One region of the Streptomyces sp. NPDC014861 genome, then DNA from elsewhere that is predicted to be linked to it. Evidence: riboswitches for the same ligand, from Rfam matches in the RefSeq annotation. Region 1 holds a riboswitch; the other holds the start of a gene.
The links. A riboswitch is a leader RNA that binds a small molecule or an ion and turns the genes downstream of it on or off. The one in region 1 is predicted to bind S-adenosylmethionine.
Positions count from the first base shown of each region.

Region 1 (6,383 bases):
GCGCCTTCCGCAAGCCGCGTGAGATCAACTGGCTGTTCGGCTTCCTGCTGTTCTTCCTGGGCATGTTCACCGGCTTCACCGGCTACTCGCTCCCGGACGACCTGCTCTCCGGCACCGGTGTCCGCTTCATGCAGGGCGCGATCCTGTCGGTGCCGATCGTCGGCACCTACCTGTCGATGTTCCTCTTCGGCGGCGAGTTCCCCGGCGGCGACTTCGTGGCCCGGTTCTACTCGGCGCACGTGCTGCTGCTCCCCGGCATCATGCTGGGCCTGGTGGTCGCGCACCTGATCCTGGTGTTCGTCCACAAGCACACGCACTTCGAGGGCCCCGGCCGGACGAACAAGAACGTCGTCGGCATGCCGCTGCTCCCCGTGTACATGGCGAAGGCCGGAGGCTTCTTCTTCCTGGTCTTCGGTGTGATCACGGTCATCGCGGCGGTCGCCTCGATCAACCCGATCTGGGCCCTCGGCCCGTACCGGCCGGACCAGGTGTCCACCGGCGCCCAGCCCGACTGGTACATGGGCTTCGCCGAGGGTCTGATCCGTGTCATGCCGGGCTGGGAGATCAACCTCTGGGGCCACACGCTCGTCCTGGGCGTGTTCATCCCGCTGGTGATCTTCCCGCTGGTCCTCGCGGCGATCGCGGTCTACCCGTTCATCGAGTCCTGGATCACCGGCGACAAGCGCGAGCACCACATCGCGCAGCGCCCGCGCAACGCTCCGACGCGCACCGCCTTCGGTGTCGCCTGGATCACCGCGTACATGATCATGCTCGTGGGTGGTGGAAACGACCTCTGGGCGACCCACTTCCACCTGTCGATCAACTCGATCACCTGGTTCGTGCGGATCTTCTTCTTCGCCGGCCCGGTCATCGCGTTCGTCATCACCAAGCGGATCTGCCTCGGCCTCCAGCGCCGCGACAAGGACAAGGTGCTGCACGGGCGCGAGTCCGGCATCATCAAGCGCCTGCCGCACGGTGAGTTCGTCGAGATCCACGAGCCGCTCAGCCAGGGCGAGCTGTACAAGCTCACCGCGCACGAGCAGTACCAGCCCGCCGAGCTGCCGCCGGCCGTCGACGAGAACGGCGTGGAGCGGAAGGTCGGCGCGGTCGAGAAGCTCCGGGTCAAGCTCAACAAGGGCTACTACGGCGACGACAACCAGGTCGCCAAGCCCACCCTCGACGAGTACAAGGAGATCCAGAGCGGCCACGGCCACCACTGAGACCTCCTGACCTCCTGAGCAGGTCGCCACGGCGAGAGCCCCGTCCATTCGATGGACGGGGCTCTTTGCCGTACCCGCGGATCGATAGGCTGGACCCCGTATCCGACGCACGATCATCAGGAGCTGCCATGAGCGCTGTGACCCCCGCTGGAGGACCGACCACGGCGGGCCGCTCCTGGCCCGTCCTCCTGAACGGCCTCCTGGAGGGGAAGGACCTCTCCGCCGACGACACCGCCTGGGCGATGGACCTCATCATGAGCGGTGAGGCGACCGACGCCCAGATCGCCGGCTTCATGGTGGCGCTCCGGGCCAAGGGCGAGACCGTCGAGGAGATCAGCGGACTCGTCCGGACGATGTACGCCCACGCCAACACGATCGAGGTGGCCGGACCGGCCGTCGACATCGTCGGCACCGGCGGCGACGGCGCCAAGACCGTCAACATCTCCACGATGGCCTCGATCGTCGTCGCCGGCACCGGCACCCGGGTCGTCAAGCACGGCAACCGCGCCGCGTCCTCCGCCTCCGGCTCCTCCGACGTCCTGGAGAAGCTCGGCATCAACCTCGGCCTCACCCCGCAGCGGGTGGCCGAGGTCGCCGAGGAGGCCGGCATCACCATCTGCTTCGCCGTGAGGTTCCACCCCTCGCTGCGGCACGTCGCCGCCGCCCGCGGCCAGCTCGGCATCCGCACCACCTTCAACGTGCTCGGCCCGCTCACCAACCCGGCCCGGGTGAAGGCCCAGGCCGTCGGCGTCGCCGACCCCCGGATGGCGCCGATCGTCGCCGGGGTCTTCGCCGAGCGCGGCAACTCGGCGCTGGTCTTCCGCGGCGACGACGGCCTCGACGAGCTGACCATCACCGGCACCTCCCGGGTCTGGGTGGTCCGGGACGGCGCGGTGCGCGAGGAGGTCTTCGACCCGAAGGACGTCGGCCTCGACTACGCGCCCCTGGAGGCCCTGCGCGGCGCCGACGCCTCGTACAACGCCGACGTCGCCCGCCGCGTCCTCGCCGGCGAGACCGGGCCGGTACGCGACGCGGTGCTGCTCAACGCGGCGGCGGCGCTCACCGCGCTGGAGCCCGGCGAGGGCACCCTCGCGGAGCAGCTGCGCGCCGGCATGGCACGGGCCGCCGAGTCCGTCGACTCCGGCGCCGCCCGCGCGGCCCTCGACCGCTGGATCACCGCCAGCAACGCCTGAAGGACCGCCGCGCGGTCCGCGAGACACCCGTCCCGGAATACGGACGGGGTTGCGCGGACCGCGAGCGGTGGCATACGTTCGGCAACAGGTCATGAGTGACAGCCCTCAAGCCCCGGCTGGCTGTCCGGCAACCCTCCGTCCGTGGCGGGGTGCCCCGGGTGAAGACCAGGCCGTGGACAGCAAGGTCCTCGGCAAGCGCGGACCCCTGCGCCATCCCTGGGGTCCTGGTCCTCGAGGGAGCGGTCTCGTGAGCAAGCGAATGCGATAGGGCCTTCGGCCCCTCTTCCCCTCCGTGCGGCACCTTTCTCGTCGCATGTCGAGGCACCACCCGTACGCGACCGGCCCCTCGTGCCGTCCTGCGGGCTTTCACGCCACTCGCCCCGCCCTCCCGGGAGACTCCGCCATGTCCGCACGCCCGAACGCCGCCGTCACCGCCCCCTCCGCCGTCACCGCCGCCGACTCCGCCGACGCCTGCTGCACCGGCCCGCTGGCCGTCCTCGGCCGCGACGTCACCGTCCCGCTCGTCACCGGTGGCGAGGTGACCTACGCGGCCCTCGACTACGCCGCCAGCGCCCCCGCCCTCCAGCGGGTCTGGGACGACGTCGCCGCCTACGCCCCGTACTACGGCAGCGTCCACCGCGGCGCCGGGTACCTCTCCCAGCTCTCCACCGACCTCTTCGAGCAGAGCCGCGTCACCGTCGCCGAGTTCCTCGACTGCCGGGAGGACGACCAGGTCGTCTTCACCCGCTCCACCACCGACTCGCTCAACCTCCTCGCCCAGGTGGTCCCCGCCGACTGCCAGGTCTTCGTCTTCGAGACCGAGCACCACGCCTCCCTGCTGCCCTGGCGCGACGCGCAGGTCACCTACCTCAACGCCCCCCGCACCCCCGCGCAGGCCGTCGAGACCCTGGAGCGCGCCCTCGCCGACCGCGACCCGCACGGCCCGGCGCTGGTGTGCGTCACCGGCGCGTCGAACGTCACCGGCGAGCTGTGGCCGGTCCGCGAACTGGCCGCCGCCGCCCACGCGCACGGCGCCCGGATCGTCCTCGACGCCGCCCAGCTCGCCCCGCACCACCCGGTCTCCGTGCGTGAACTGGACGTGGACTGGGTCGCCTTCTCCGGGCACAAGCTCTACGCGCCCTTCGGCTCCGGCGTCCTCGCCGGCCGCGCCGACTGGCTCCGGGCCGCCGAGCCGTACCTGGCCGGCGGCGGCGCCTCCCGCACCGTGGCCCGCCGGGCCGACGGCGGCGTGGACGTCGAGTGGCACACCACCGCGGCCCGCCACGAGGCCGGCTCCCCGAACGTCATCGGCGTCTACTCCATCGCCTCCGCCTGCAAGGCGCTGACCGAGGCGGGCTTCGACACCCTCGTCGCCCGCGAGCGGCACCTCATCGACACCGTCCGCGCCGGGCTCGCCGAGGTGCCCGAGGTCCGCGTCCTCTCGCTCTTCGGCGACGACGCGCCCCGGGTCGGCGTCATCTCCTTCGTCGTCGACGGCTGGAACAGCTCCCACTTCGCCGCCGCCCTCTCCGCCGAGTACGGCATCGGCGTCCGCGACGGCCTCTTCTGCGCCCACCCGCTCGTCCGCACCCTGCTCGGTTCCGACGCCCAGGACCCGGGCGAGTGCGGCGCCCCGGAGCCGGCCGCCCCCGGCGAGAGGTCGCTGAACGCCATCCGCGTCAGCTTCGGCGCCGGCACCCCGGACGAGCACGTCGAGCGGTTCGTCGGCGCCGTGAAGGAGCTCGTCCGCGACGGCGCCCAGTGGAAGTACCGCACCGAGGACGGCCGCTGCGTGCCCGACCGCGGCTGAGCTGCGGCGGTCAGGCCGCGAGCCGGGTGCCGACCAGCACCATCCGCAGGGCCCGCTCGGCCGCGTCGGCGAGGAACTCGGCGCCCCGGTCGAGGGCTTCGGGCAGCGCCATCGGCGCGGGCAGGATCGAGCCGTAGGCGTCGACCCCGACCGCCCGCACCTCGTGGGCGCCCTGTCCGAGCGTCCCGGCCAGCGCCAGGACCGGCACCCCGTGGGCCTTGGCCCGGCGCGCCACCTCCGCCGGGACCTTGCCCCGCACGGTCTGCCCGTCCAGCGCGCCCTCCGCGGTGATCACCAGATCGGCGCGGGCCAGCCGGGCGTCCAGGTCGACGTGGTCGAGCAGCACCTCGAAGCGGGGGAGCAGCCGGGCGCCGAGCGCGGCGAGTCCGGCGCCGAGCCCGCCCGAGGCGCCCGACCCCGGGGCCGTACCGAGCCCGGCGGGCGCGCCCAGGTCCCGTACGAGCAGGGCGGCCCAGCGGTCCAGGGCCGCCGCCAGCTCCTCGACCCGCTCCGGGCCCGCGCCCTTCTGCGGGCCGAAGACCCGGGCCACGCCCCGCTCGCCGCGGAGCACGTTGTACGGATTGCAGGCCACGAGCAGCTCGGTGCCGGCGAGCCTCGGATCGAGCCCGGTCGGGTCGATCCGGTCCAGGCGGTTCAACGCGGCACCCCCGAAGGGGAGTTCGGCTCCCTCGGCGTCCAGGAGCCGGACGCCGAGGGCCTGGAGCGCTCCCGCCCCGCCGTCCGAGGTGCCGGAGTCGCCGCAGCCGACGAGGACGCGGCGGGCCCCGGTGTCCAGCGCCGCCCGGACCAGTTCGCCCACCCCGTACGTCGTGGTGGACCCCGGGTCGCGGCGGTCGGCCGGCACCAGGGAGAGGCCCGCGACGGCCGCCATCTCGACCACCGCGGAGGAGTGGTCGAGGAGCGCGAAGTGGGTGCGGACCGGGGAGCCGACGGGTCCGGTCGCGATCCGGGGCAGCAGCCTGCCCCCGGTCGCGGCCGCCAGCGCCCGGGCGGTGCCCTCGCCGCCGTCGACCAGCGGGATCAGGTCGACGACGGCGTCCGGGCGGACCCGGCGCAACCCCTCGGCGATGGCTTCGGCGGCCTCGGGGGCGGACAGGGACTCCTTGAAACCGCTGGGGGCGACGGCGATGTGAAGGCTCACGGCTGGGACTCCAGAAGGACGGGCACGCCGAGCAGCGGCCAGACGAAGAGGGCGAAGAGCAGCACCAGGGCGGCGTTGAGCGGGGCGAGCACGGCGGAGAGCCGCAGCAGGTCGCGGGGGGCGAAGGTGGGGACGCCGTCCGGTGGTTCGGCGAAGAGGGCGACCGGCTTCGCGGAGGCCGGCAGCGTGTGGCAGAAGCCGGCCGCGGCCGTGGAGGCGAGCGCCGCGGCCACCGGATCGACCCCCGCGCCGACCGCCGCGGCCACGACCAGCGGCACCAGGACGGAGGAGCGGGCCGAGCGGGACTGGAGCACCAGATGGGCGGCGGTGCTCACGGCGACGACCACGGCGAGGAAGGCCCACGGGGGCACCCCGCCCGGCAACCCGCCGACCAGCCAGCCGGCCGCGCCGGAGTCGACCAGGGCGACGCCCATCGCGGTGGTCGCCGCCATGAAGAGCAGCATCGGCCAGGGCACCGATCGCAGCCCGTCCTTCATCCGGACGGTGCCGAGCGCGGGGGAGGAGGCCACCACCGCGCCGATCAGCGCGACGACGGCGGGGGAGACCCCGTGCAGCGGCTCGGCGCACCAGAGCACCACGACCGTGCAGAGCAGCAGGAGGCAGCGCTGCTCGGGCGGGGAGAGCGGGCCCGACACCGGGGTGGCGGAGTGCTCCTGGAGCGCGCCGAGGGTGATCCGTACGGGACCGCGCCGGTCCTCGCGCCGGGTGGTGGTGAGCAGCACCGCCTCCGCCGCGAGATGGGAGGAGACCACCGCGAGCGGCAGGCCGAGGACCAGCCAGCGGGCGAAGCCGATGGACTCGCCGGTCTGTTCCAGGAGCACCCCGACTGTGATGAGGTGGGCGCCGGCTCCGATCAGGGTGGCGACGGCCGACAGCAGGATGACGGTGGGGAAGAGCAGGGCCAGCATCACCACGAGCCGGCGCCGCTCGGCGAGGGAGCGGGCGAGGGCGAGGAAGACCGGCAGGGCCAGCGCGGC
Region 1 covers NZ_JBIBWV010000004.1:368,822-375,204, reverse strand. The annotation lists gene ACF1BN_RS11200 (cytochrome bc complex cytochrome b subunit) at 1-1,220, shown strand, start outside; gene trpD (anthranilate phosphoribosyltransferase) at 1,349-2,413, shown strand; SAM riboswitch class IV at 2,501-2,617, shown strand; gene ACF1BN_RS11190 (aminotransferase class V-fold PLP-dependent enzyme) at 2,817-4,223, shown strand; partial or broken gene ACF1BN_RS11185 (glycerate kinase) at 4,184-5,427, opposite strand; gene ACF1BN_RS11180 (SLC13 family permease) at 5,382-6,383, opposite strand, start outside.

Region 2 (6,383 bases), on a different contig from region 1:
CGTCGGTGTCGGACCGGCGCGTGACGAAGGCGCCGGTGTCGCCGGAGCCCTCGCCCTGCGTGGCGGCGGCGCAGCGGGCGGCCGGGTCGGCGGGGGTCTCCGGGCAGACCACGACGGTGTTGCCGATCGTGGTGAAGTCCCCGTACAGGGACTCCTGGTACCGCTGTCCGAAGGGTTCGACGACGTCCGCGGCGGCCGGTCCGGCCGCCGCCGTCGCGAGCGGGCCCGCGGCGAGCAGGCCCGCCGCGAGCACCCGGGTCACGCGGGAGGGGTGAGATCGTACGAATCGCATAAAAGGGCAATGTATGCAAAACATACGATTCAGGGCTGTTACGCCACGCGGCGGTGCGCGTACTCCGCGATCTCGGTCATCGGCGGACGCTCCTCCGTGTCCACCGCGTACGTCCGCGGCTCGAAGCCCGACGCGCCCCGCTCGAACTGGGTCAGCCGGGGGCGGACGAGCTGGCCCCGGGAGAGCCGCAGCTGCGCCGTCCGGTAGATCGCCGCCGCCATCCGGCCCAGCGCCTGCCCGTCCTGGTGCCGGTGCTTGCGCACCCCCACGTCCACCTGCGCCAGCGCGTCCAGGCCCACCGTGTGCAGCGCGTCCACCAGGAGCCCCAGCTCCACTCCGTAACCGACCGGGAAGGGCAGCCGTTCGAGCAGCGAGCGCCGCGCCGCGTACTCCCCGCCCAGCGGCTGGACGACGCCGGCCAGGCGCGGCCAGTGCAGATTGAGCAGCGGGCGTGCCACCAGCTCCGTCACCCGACCGCCCTGACCAGGCGTGTCTCCGAACGGGCGGTCGTACATCGCCTTGACGAAGTGCACCTCCGGGTCGGTGAGCAGCGGGCCCACGATGCCGGTGACGAAGTCCGCCGAGAAGTCCCTCAGATCCGCGTCGACGAAGCACACCACGTCCCCGCTGGTCACCATGAGTGACCGCCACAGGACCTCGCCCTTGCCCGGGACCGCCGGGATCCGGGGGAGTATGTCGTCCCGCGCGACCACCCGGGCGCCGGCCGCCGCCGCGACCGCCGCGGTGCGGTCCGTCGAGCCCGAGTCGATCACCACCAGCTCGTCCACCAGCGGCACGGCGTCGGTCATCAGCTCGCGCCGGATCACGCTGACGATGTCCCCGACGGTCGCCTCCTCGTTCAGCGCGGGCAGCACCACGCTGACCGTCGTCCCCCGCTTGGCGGCGAGCACCCGCTCCAGCGGCCGGTCGGACACGGACCAGGACCGCCGGGTCAGCCAGCGCTCCACTTCTTCCAGCAACGTGATCTCCATCTCGCGGATCGGACGACCGTCTCCACCTTCGAAGCCTTCGGTTACAGTCTTGAACAACGCGGACGCCCGATGCATGTCGGGGTGCCACCCGCGTCTCACAATCGAATACCGCTCATCCAGAGGGGCAGAGGGATACGGCCCGTTGAAGCCCCGGCAACCCTCCAGTCGGTTTGTCTTGCGCCAGCGAGGCCCCCGGCTAGGGAAGGTGCCAAATCCGTCTCGTGGCGAAATGCGCCATGAGGAAGATGAGGAGAAAGGGCCTCCCCTCCATGTCTGTACAGACTGCCGCTCCCGCCACCACCGTCGACCTCGGTCCCGCGTCCGGGCTTTCCTGCCGGGAGTGCGGAGAGGTCTTCGCCCTCGGCCCGATCTTCGCCTGTGAGCTCTGTTTCGGCCCTCTCGAAGTGGCCTACGACCTCCCGGCCGCCGACCCCGAGGAGCTGCGCAAGCGGATCGAGGCCGGCCCCGCGAACATCTGGCGGTACGCGCCCCTGCTGCCCGTCCCCGCCGACGTCGCCGAGAAGCCGAACCTGAACCCCGGCTGGACCCCGCTGATCAAGGCCGACAACCTCGCCCGCGAGCTCGGCGTCGCCCCCGGCAAGCTCTTCGTCAAGGACGACTCCGGCAACCCGACCCACTCCTTCAAGGACCGGGTCGTCGCCCAGGCCATCGAGGCCGCCCGCGCCTTCGGCTTCACCACCCTCTCCTGCTCCTCCACCGGCAACCTGGCCGGCGCCGTCGGCGCCGCCGCCGCCCGCGCCGGCTTCCGCTCCTGCGTCTTCATCCCGCACGACCTGGAGCAGGGCAAGGTCGTCATGGCCGGGGTCTACGGCGGTGACCTCGTCGCCATCGAGGGCAACTACGACGACGTCAACCGCTTCTGCTCGGAGCTCATCGGCGACCCGCTCGGCGAGGGCTGGGGCTTCGTCAACGTCAACCTGCGCCCGTACTACGGCGAGGGCTCCAAGACGCTCGCGTACGAGATCTGCGAGCAGCTCGGCTGGGTCATCCCGGACCAGCTCGTCATCCCGATCGCCTCCGGCTCCCAGCTCACCAAGATCGACAAGGGGCTCCAGGAGCTCATCAAGCTGGGCCTGGTCGAGGACAAGCCGTACAAGATCTTCGGCGCCCAGGCCGAGGGCTGCTCGCCGGTCTCCGCCGCCTTCAAGGCCGGGCACGACGTGGTCCGCCCGCAGAAGCCGAACACCATCGCCAAGTCCCTGGCGATCGGCAACCCGGCCGACGGCCCCTACGTCCTCGACATCGCCCGCCGCACCGGCGGCGCCGTGGAGGACGTGAACGACGAGCAGGTCGTGGACGCGATCAAGCTGCTCGCCCGGACCGAGGGCGTCTTCGCGGAGACCGCGGGCGGCGTGACCGTCGGTGTGACGCGCAAGCTGGTCGAGAACGGCGTCATCGACCCGAACCTCACCACCGTCGTCCTCAACACCGGCGACGGCCTCAAGACCCTGGACGCCGTGGCCGACAGCTCTCAGGCGACCGCCACCATCCGCCCGAGCCTGGACGCGTTCCGCGACGCGGGCCTGGCCCACTGAAAGGTCCTGAAGACACCATGGCCGTGAACGTCCGCATCCCCACCATCCTCCGCACCTACACCGGCGGGCAGTCCGAGGTCGCCGCCGAGGGCGCGACCCTCGCCGAGGTCATCGCCGACCTGGAGAAGAACCACACCGGCATCGCCGCCCGCGTCCTGGACGACCAGGGCAAGCTGCGCCGCTTCGTGAACGTCTACGTGAACGACGACGACGTCCGCTTCGAGCAGGGCCTGGAGACCGCCACCCCGGACGGCGCGGGCGTCTCGATCATCCCCGCGGTCGCCGGCGGCTGCTGATCGCCCCGGGCCCGCCCGGGCCCTACCTGTCGGTACTGAATTGCCCCCTCCGCGAGAGAAAGCGGAGGGGGCAATTCTGCATGGTTGAGCGCGGTAGAGTTGGGGAAGTCCCCCGCGCCGCTCATGCCATACGCATATGAGCCCGGCCCGGGACCTGACAAGAATGCGACAACCGGCGGCCGGAATGCGCGCACAGTCTGCCCCTTATGCGCCTTTCGCCCGGCCCGACTTGCCCCGCAATTCAAGTATTTCTTCCGGATTCCCCTTTCCGCTCCGCCGAGATTTCCCGGTGGATTGCCCTGTTGCAGAGGGCAGTTGGACAGATACATTCAGCGGCGGTCGACGCGTTCCGGCGCAGGTTCTGACCCGGGTTCGTGAAGTGCGGATCCGCTCAAGGGCCAGTACGTAATAGGGGAGTTAGGCATGGCTCAGGGCACCGTCAAGTGGTTCAACGCGGAGAAGGGCTACGGCTTCATCGCGGTCGACGGTGGTGCGGATGTTTTCGTCCACTACAGCGCCATCCAGATGGATGGGTACCGCAGCCTCGAAGAGGGCCAGCGAGTCGAGTTCGAGATCTCGCAGGGTCAGAAGGGTCCGCAGGCGGACATGGTCAAGGTGACCGCCTGAGGCGCGGCGCGATCGGCCACCGACGTCTCGTCGTCGAGGGGCCCGCATCCCCCAGGGGGTGCGGGCCCCTCACGCGTTCCCGGAGGGTCCGGATCCGTCGCCCGATCCACTGCCCGATCCGGTGCCCGACTCGTCGCCCGATCCACTGCCTGATCCAGTGCCCGATCCACGAGAGTCGCTTGCACTCGCATGGGTCGAGTGCTAATCATTGGCGTTAGCACTCGGAAGGTGAGAGTGCTACGAGGACCGGGCATGACGAGGCCGCCGGCCGGGTGGGGCAAGGAACCACGCGGAGCGCGGAGGCCGTCCGTCGCGGGCGTCGGCGCGGTCCTGGAGCGTTATCCACCCCATGTCCGGGAGGACCACTTCACATGGCCAAGATCATCGCGTTCGACGAGGAGGCCCGGCGCGGTCTCGAGCGCGGCATGAACCAGCTCGCTGACGCCGTCAAGGTCACCCTCGGCCCCAAGGGTCGCAACGTCGTCCTCGAGAAGAAGTGGGGCGCCCCCACGATCACCAACGATGGTGTCTCCATCGCCAAGGAGATCGAGCTCGAGGACCCGTACGAGAAGATCGGCGCCGAGCTGGTCAAGGAAGTCGCCAAGAAGACGGACGACGTCGCCGGCGACGGTACGACCACCGCCACCGTCCTCGCCCAGGCGCTCGTCCGCGAGGGCCTCCGCAACGTCGCCGCCGGTGCCAACCCGATGGCCCTCAAGCGCGGCATCGAGAAGGCCGTCGAGGCCGTCTCCGGCGCCCTGCTCGACCAGGCGAAGGAGGTCGAGACGAAGGAGCAGATCGCCTCCACCGCCTCCATCTCCGCCGCCGACACCCAGATCGGCGAGCTCATCGCCGAGGCCATGGACAAGGTCGGCAAGGAAGGCGTCATCACCGTCGAGGAGTCGCAGACCTTCGGTCTGGAGCTCGAGCTCACCGAGGGCATGCGCTTCGACAAGGGCTACATCTCGGCGTACTTCGCGACCGACATGGAGCGCATGGAGGCCGCGCTCGAGGACCCGTACATCCTCATCGTCAACTCCAAGATCTCCTCCGTGAAGGACCTCCTCCCGCTCCTGGAGAAGGTCATGCAGTCGGGCAAGCCGCTGCTGATCATCGCCGAGGACGTCGAGGGCGAGGCCCTGTCGACCCTGGTCGTCAACAAGATCCGCGGCACCTTCCGCTCCGTCGCGGTCAAGGCCCCGGGCTTCGGCGACCGCCGCAAGGCCATGCTCCAGGACATCGCCATCCTCACCGGCGGCACGGTCATCTCCGAGGAGGTCGGCCTCAAGCTGGAGTCGGCCGGTCTCGACCTGCTGGGCCGCGCCCGCAAGGTCGTCATCACCAAGGACGAGACGACCATCGTCGACGGTGCCGGTGACAGCGAGCAGGTCGCGGGCCGCGTGAACCAGATCCGCGCCGAGATCGAGAACAGCGACTCCGACTACGACCGCGAGAAGCTCCAGGAGCGCCTCGCGAAGCTCGCCGGCGGCGTGGCGGTCATCAAGGCCGGTGCCGCGACCGAGGTCGAGCTCAAGGAGCGCAAGCACCGCATCGAGGACGCCGTGCGCAACGCCAAGGCGGCCGTCGAGGAGGGCATCGTCGCCGGTGGCGGCGTGGCCCTGCTCCAGGCCTCCAGCGTCTTCGAGAAGCTGGAGCTGGACGGCGACGAGGCCACCGGTGCCGCGATCGTCAAGCTCGCCCTGGAGGCCCCGATCAAGCAGATCGCGGTCAACGCCGGCCTCGAGGGCGGCGTCGTGGTCGAGAAGGTCCGCAACCTCACCCCGGGTCACGGCCTCAACGCCGCGACCGGCGAGTACGTCGACCTGGTCGCCGAGGGCATCATCGACCCGGCCAAGGTGACGCGCTCCGCGCTGCAGAACGCCGCGTCGATCGCCGCGCTCTTCCTCACCACCGAGGCCGTCATCGCCGACAAGCCGGAGAAGGCCGCCGCGCCGGCCGGCGGCGGCATGCCGGGCGGTGACATGGACTTCTGATCCTGACGGATCGGCAGTTCCTCGCTGAACGCGAACCGAGGGCGGCACTCCCCGAGCAGGGGGGTGCCGCCCTCGGCGCGTTCCCGGACTCACACCACGGGCCGTACGAGCACCTCGGCGAGCGGCTCCCCCGTCCGGCGCGCGTACGCCACCCGCGCCTTCACCTCGGCGAGCGTCCGGGGCCGGTAGCCGGGTCCGCACCCCTGGCAGCAGCTGACGTGGAACCGCACCCCCGCGTGCAGCAGCACCGACAGCACCCGCCACCCCTCGGCGTCGTTCCGCCGCGGCGGCTGGAACGCCGACCCGACGCCGACCATCCCCTCCCCGCACCGCGGACACCTCCGCTCGGCCCCGTGCTCCCGCCCCTGCTTGTACGAGGCCCGGCACGGCAGGCAGACGTACGAGGTCCTGTGGATGCCCATGGGGGCAGGGTAGGGGCCGGCCACCGGACCACGCCCGCGATTTCGGCGCCGGCACCGGACCGCCCCCCTCCGCTTCCCGTCGTGATGCGGCCGGTGACAGGCCCCGTTCGCCGTCGGCGCATTCCGTGCGCCGACGGCGAACCGCGTTCTCGGGGGCGTCGGTTCGGTGGTCGACTGGGGCGCATGGACATTCTTGTGCTCGGT
Region 2 covers NZ_JBIBWV010000016.1:118,948-125,330, forward strand. The annotation lists gene ACF1BN_RS26875 (hypothetical protein) at 1-292, opposite strand, end outside; gene ACF1BN_RS26880 (glucosyl-3-phosphoglycerate synthase) at 331-1,272, opposite strand; SAM riboswitch class I at 1,394-1,536, shown strand; gene thrC (threonine synthase) at 1,521-2,840, shown strand; gene ACF1BN_RS26890 (MoaD/ThiS family protein) at 2,858-3,136, shown strand; gene ACF1BN_RS26895 (cold-shock protein) at 3,560-3,763, shown strand; gene groL (chaperonin GroEL) at 4,135-5,757, shown strand; gene ACF1BN_RS26905 (deoxyxylulose-5-phosphate synthase) at 5,847-6,179, opposite strand; gene ACF1BN_RS26910 (NAD-dependent epimerase/dehydratase family protein) at 6,363-6,383, shown strand, end outside.
Region 2: another riboswitch for S-adenosylmethionine. It lies ahead of thrC (threonine synthase); the one in region 1 lies ahead of ACF1BN_RS11190 (aminotransferase class V-fold PLP-dependent enzyme).